2 regions of the Caballeronia sp. LZ028 genome follow, and region 2 is predicted to be linked to the other one. Evidence: predicted binding sites of a transcription regulator. Region 2 holds the regulator's gene; the other holds the start of a gene.
What was found. The regulator FliA, encoded in region 2, starts transcription of late flagellar genes. The targets are predictions, from matches to a motif close to CTAAAGTTTNNNNNNNNNNNGCCGNTA.

Region 1 (3,206 bases), on a different contig from region 2:
TGACCGAGACCGGCGCGGGAAGCGCCGCTTCGACAGGCCGCGTTTCATCGACCGTGGTTCTGCCGCCATCGCGGAAGAACGCCTGTTCCGCGGCCTTGTTCAGCACGAGAATACTGATCCGCCGATTCGTCGGCTCGTCGACGACATCCTTGTTGAGCGGCAGCACGTCGGACAGTCCGCGCACTTGCAGCACCTTGCTTTCCTTCATGCCGCCCGCGACGAGCGCGCGCCGCGCGGCATTCGCCCGTTCGCTCGAAAGCTCCCAGTTCGAATAGCCCGCCTGACCGCCGGAATAGGGCACCGCATCCGTATGCCCCGCGATCGACACGCGGTTATCGACATCGTTCAGCGATGCGCCGATGTTCGTCAGAATCGTCGTCACATAGCTTTCGAGTCTCGAACTGCCCGATGCGAACATCGGCCGCTTGAGCGAATCGACGATCTCGATACGCAAGCCTTCACTCGTGATCGCGATGCGAATCTGATCCTTGTACGCGCGCAGCGCAGGCGTCTGCTCGATGAGCGCCATCAGCTTCTGCTTGAGTTGCTGCAGCTTGCGCAAGTCGTCCATCGCAACGGCAGCGCGCGCGATCGATTGCGGCACCGGTTGCGTCTGGGTCTTGTTGCCTTCACCCGGACGCGTGCTCGACAGATCCCTGCCGCCGCCCGCGATGACGCTCGTATGCGCCGACGCGCCGCCATCGTTGCCGAACAATGCGGAAAGCGGCGTATTGAAGTATTGCTCGATGCCTTCCTTGTCGTACTTCGATGTCGATCCGAGCAGCCACATCAACAGAAAGAACGCCATCATCGCGGTGACGAAGTCGGCGTAGGCGATCTTCCATGCGCCGCCATGATGGCCGTGTCCGTGCGCCTTCTTCTTGCGCTTGACGACGACAGTCGGCGCAAGCACGGACTGCAGCGGATCGCGTGACGGTTTCTCAGCCATGTGCGTTGGTCCTTTGCGTACCCGATGTCATCACGAAGCCGCCTTCGGCATCTTGGTGGCACGAACCGCGTCGTCGAGTTCCTTGAAGCTCGGACGATCGGCGGTGAAGAGCACCTTGCGGCCGAACTCGACCGCGATCGTCGGCGCATAACCGTTCATCGATGCGAGCAGCACGGACTTCACGCACTGGAACGGCTTCGCTTCGGCCGCGCCCTTCGCGTTGAGCAGGTCCGCGAGCGGGCCGATGAAGCCGTACGCCAGCAGAATGCCGAGGAACGTGCCGACGAGCGCACCCGCGATCATCTCGCCGAGCACGGCGGGCGCGGCGCCGACCGAGCCCATCGTGTGCACGACGCCCATCACCGCGGCGACGATACCGAATGCAGGCAGGCCATCGGCCATTTTCTGAATGGCGTTCGCGGCGATCGAGCTTTCGGTGTGGTGCGTGTCGAGCTCTTCGTCCATCAGATCCTGCATTTCGAGCGCGTTGACATTGCCCGCCGACATCATGCGCAGATAGTCGACGATGAAGTCGAGCAGATGATGATCGGCCATGACGTGCTCGTACTTCTGAAAGACCGGGCTGGACTCGGGCGCATCGACATCGGCTTCGAGCGCCATCATGCCTTCCTTGCGCGCCTTCTGAAGCAGTTCGTAGAGCAATGCGATCAGCGCGAGATATTTCTCTTTCGTGTAGCCGCCGCCCTTGAACGCCTTCGGAATCGATTGCAACGTTTTCTTGAGCGTCGCGGTCGGATTCGACACGACGAACGCGCCGATCGCCGCGCCGAAAATGCACAGCAGCTCGAACGGTTGCACGAGGGCCGCGAGGTGGCCGCCGACGCCGACGAAGCTTCCGATCACCGAGCCGATGACCAACAACCATCCGATGATGACAAACATGATTTCTCCGCAAAAGTCCGGGCGCCGCGGGCCGTGCGTGCTCGGGATTGAGACGCGCACGGCTCGCGACGCATTGTTCGCTTGTTGTTGGACTTATCGGCGCGAAAGTGCCGGAGATTTAGGGTGTCGCGCGCAAGTTTTTCTTCGCAAATGTTTGCGGCGTAAATGTTACGTTCGTGGCGCCGCTTACTTCGCAGGTAATGGATCGCGTGATCATGTTTCGTCTAACATCGGTCGCATGAACTCGACCCTCGTACATCCGGCCGTTCGATCGGACGTCGGCGCGCTATTGCGCGAATGGCGTCAGCGCAGGCGCATGAGCCAGCTCGATCTCGCAGGCGTTGCGGACGTGTCCACGCGTCACCTGAGCTTCGTCGAATCGGGCCGCTCGCTGCCGAGCCGGGACATGCTGATGCGCCTCGCCGAGCAACTGGACGTGCCGCTGCGCGAGCGCAACACGCTGCTCGTCGCGGCCGGTTATGCGCCGCTTTATCGCGAGCGCGCGCTGGCCGATCCGCAGCTTTCCGCTGCCAGGCGTGCTGTCGATCTCGTGCTCAAAGGGCATGAGCCGTATCCCGCGCTCGCGGTCGATCGTCATTGGACGATGATCGCGGCCAACGCGGCTTTCGCGCCGCTCGTCGCATCGGCGGATGCGCAATTGCTCGTGCCGCCGGTCAACGTGCTGCGGCTGTCGATGCATCCGCAAGGTCTCGCCGATGCCATCGACAACTGGCACGAGTGGCGCGCGCATTTGCTCGCGCGCCTGCGCCGGCAAATCGACGTGTCCGGCGATGCGACGCTCGTCGCGCTCTTGGCCGAACTGGAGGCGTATCCCGCGCCGCGTCACGCGACCCACGAGCCGCGCGGCGAGACCGATCCCGTCGTCGTGCCCTTGCGTTTGCGCACGCAGCACGGCGTGCTGTCGTTCTTGAGCACGACGACGGTTTTCGGCACGCCCGTCGACATCACGTTGTCGGAGCTTGCGATCGAAGCCTTCTTTCCCGCCGACGATTCGACCGCCGCCATCCTTCGCGAACTCGCCGACGCAAGACGTTGAGCTTGCGTCGCGCCGCGCATGCTTACAGAATTGAACCTAGTCGACATGCGCGGATCAATGAGAAAGCAGGCTGCGCGCCGCATGGCGCGCAGCCTGTGTCAGCTTTTGTCCAACCAACGCGGAAGGCAGCGATGATTCAAACATTCGAACAAGTGATCGGCGGGCAAACGATGCAGTTTTGCGCCAGCATCGCGGAGGGCGGCGGGCCGCTGCGCGTCATCATCAGCCGTGCGGATTCGGCGGAATCGCTCGTGATCGTCGAAGCGGACGGCATCATCGGCGCGATCAAGGCCGAAG
Region 2 (3,206 bases):
TCCGCGCGCGCCACGACCGAACTGCATGAGGTGCACTTTGGATAAGTTCGTGCTCGACCAGGCGGAAGGCCTGCGACGGCTCCTTACGCGCGCCGGTTCGCGCGTGGTGGCGATCGCGGGCGGACCGGCCGGCATCGGATGCACGTCGGCGGTGGTGAATCTCGGCGCGGCGCTTTCCATCCACGGCAAGGACGTGCTCGTGATCGACGAGCACCGCAACGCGGGATCGGTGAGCCGTCTCGTGGGCACCGAAGACGCGGGCGCGCTCGCCTCGGTGATGTCGGGCCGGCGCATGCTCGGCGATGCCGTCGAGCGCACGCCGTTCGGCTTCTCGCTGATGGCCGCGCCGCGCGACGAACGCATCGTTCACGATGCCGCGCAATGCCGCGCGTTGCTCGACGGTCCGGCGGACATCGTGCTGATCGATGCGCAACTCGATCGCCACGGCGCGCTGTCGACGCTCGCGGCGCAGGCGCATGACTTTCTTATTGTGACGCGGGTAGCCGCGTCGGCGATCACCGAGGCGTATGCGTGCATGAAACGACTGCACTACGCCCATGCGATCGGCCAGTTCCGCGTGCTCGTCAATCACGTGCAGAACCCGGCCGACGCGGCGGTCGCGTTCGACAACCTGTCGGGCGTCGCGAGCCGGTATCTGGCCGTGTCGCTCGTGCAGGCGGGATATGTGTCCGAGGATGCGCGCGTCGCTCGGGCGATGGAACTCTCACGCTGCGCAGTCGAAGCGTTCCCGGCCACGGCCGCGGCGCGCGACTACCGCGCAATCGCGGCGGAGCTCCTGCACTGGCCGATGCGCCCCGCGCCTTATATGCGCGATGCGGGCGGCCAGGCCGACGCGCGAAATCCGGTTAGCGACTCTGTACAGGGCGCGCGGGAGGCGTCGCATCGTGCGGCTGCGCTTCACGACTTTGCATTGAGCAGCACGGCGTCGATGTGATCAAGATAGGTGACCAAGATGTATAACGCCCAAGGCAAACTCTCACAGTCGGAAGTGCTGACGAAATACGCACCGCTCGTTCGACGGCTGGGGCTCCAACTCGTCGCCAAGATGCCGGCGAGCGTCGATCTCGACGATCTCATTCAGGCCGGCATGATCGGCCTGCTGGACGCGGCGAGCCGCTACAAGGAAGATCAGGGCGCGCAGTTCGAAACATATGCGAGCCAGCGCATCCGCGGCGCGATGCTGGATGAGCTCCGCGCGAACGACTGGCTGCCGCGCAGCATGCGCAAGACGTCGCGCGAAGTGGAATCGGCGGTGCACAAGGTCGAGCAGAACCTCGGCCGCGCGGCGAGCGAGCAGGAAATCGCCGAGCACATGAAGATGCCGCTCGACGAATATCAGTCGATGCTTCAGGACTTGCACGGCAGCCAGCTGATCTATTACGAAGACTTCGATCGCTCCGCCGACGACGAGCCGTTCCTCGACCGCTATTGCGTCGATCGTTCGGATCCGCTGTCCGCGCTGCTCGACGACAGCCTTCGCGGCGCGCTGATCGAAGCCATCGACAAGCTGCCCGAGCGCGAGAAGCTCCTGATGAGCCTCTATTACGAACGCGGCCTGAACCTGCGCGAAATCGGCGCGGTGATGGAAGTGAGCGAGTCGCGCGTGTGTCAGTTGCACAGCCAGGCGGTCGCGCGTCTGCGCACGAAGCTGCGCGAGCAGGCGTGGACGAGCGTCGAGGCCTGACGTTCCCTAGCTGATCTCGAAGTCCCGCGTCTCGGCGAAGACCGTTTTCCCTTCGCCGAGACTTTTCGCGCGGTACATCGCGCGGTCGGCGGCGCGCAGCACGGCGGTCATGCCGGTTTGATGCGCGGACGCCGCGCTCGAAAGCAGGCATGCGCCGATGCTCGCCGATACCGACACCGGCCGCTCCTGCACCGACGTAATTTCGCCGAGCGCCGAATGGATGTTGTCGGCCACCGACAACACGGCGTCGCGGTCGCGCATCTGATGCGCGAGCACGACGAACTCGTCGCCGCCCAGACGCGCGATGGTGTCCGACTTGCGCATGCGCTTCGCGAGCGAGTCCGCGAAGGCTTGCAGCAGCAGATCGCCGACGGCGTGACCGTAGGTATCGTTCACTTCCTTGAAGCCGTCGAGATCGATCAGAAGGAGCGCGGTGGCGTGATCGCCATTGGCTTCGGGCGCGTTCATCGCGCGATCGACGACTCTTTCCAGCGCGTACCGGTTCGACAGACCCGTGAGCGGATCGGTCGATGCCTGACGCGCTAGATCGCGATTCGCGTTGCCGAGCCGATCGACGAGCACGCTCAGATACACCGATGCGCCGAGTACGCTCAGCGCGAGCCCGATCGCGGCGGGAAGATTCTCGTGCCACCACGGCTGCCAGACGGCCATCGCCGTGACGATGATGAGCGCCGTCGCGCACGATACGGCGAGCGTGCGCTTGCCGTATCGGCATCCCGAACCGATCAGAAACCAGAACATCACCCAGAGAAGCGGCAGCGCCGTTGCGCCGCCCGCGGCGAGCGCGAGCCCGAGGATCGTCTGATCGGCGATGGTCGTGACGGTCAGGCGCGCAACAGAAGGCGCGCTCATGCGGCTGACGATCAGAAGCGTGATCGCCCCATAAGACACATAGAGCGCGACGAGGCGCGTGGTCAGGAAGGCATCGTGTGAAGGGCGGAGCCACGCGAAAACGCCGTAAGCCAGAAGAACCACCGCTCCCATCCAGACCCGCAGCGTGGCCTGCTCGCGTTCCGGATTCCGGTGTTCGGACCATGCGAAGGCATAAGTCCGGCGTGCCGGTTGATGCGCCTGCTCCATACTGAACCCCTGGATGGTGATTTCTTTCTTTTATCTTGCTGCCAAGTACTGCGGCCCCGTCGCATGGCATCGGCTGAATTGAGTGGTATCGAGTTGCACCGAGCGAGCGATCCGCTATTTTGCAACGTTTTGCGAAGACGCTGTGTTTCGTGTAAGAACAGCTTAAGAACGTCCATTTCTCATTCACGGCGATGCGCGACGAATCCATTTCTTTAGCTGCCGAATGGCTGCCCGTTTGCAATAGCGAAGACGTGCCGGAAGGCGGCGCGCGCGGATTCATCGTGGCCGATGAGCGGATCGTCGTGTGGCGGGACAGCATCGGCGCGGCGCATGCGTGGCGCGATTACTGTCCGCATCGGGGCGCGCAGTTGTCGCTCGGGCATGTGATGCGCGATCAGAT

Region 1: a site for FliA is predicted at 1,947-1,973, ahead of motA (flagellar motor stator protein MotA). Genes of this name have one in related genera too.

Annotation. Positions count from the first base shown of each region.
Region 1 is NZ_JARUXN010000004.1:605,272-608,477, forward strand. Features, by position in the region: gene motB (flagellar motor protein MotB) at 1-949, opposite strand, end outside; gene motA (flagellar motor stator protein MotA) at 980-1,852, opposite strand; gene QCE58_RS25540 (helix-turn-helix domain-containing protein) at 2,091-2,909, shown strand; gene QCE58_RS25545 (hypothetical protein) at 3,041-3,206, shown strand, end outside.
Region 2 is NZ_JARUXN010000001.1:143,872-147,077, reverse strand. Features, by position in the region: gene flhF (flagellar biosynthesis protein FlhF) at 1-45, shown strand, start outside; gene QCE58_RS00725 (flagellar biosynthesis protein FlhG) at 38-955, shown strand; gene QCE58_RS00720 (RNA polymerase sigma factor FliA) at 974-1,705, shown strand; gene QCE58_RS00715 (GGDEF domain-containing protein) at 1,712-2,806, opposite strand; gene QCE58_RS00710 (aromatic ring-hydroxylating dioxygenase subunit alpha) at 2,998-3,206, shown strand, end outside.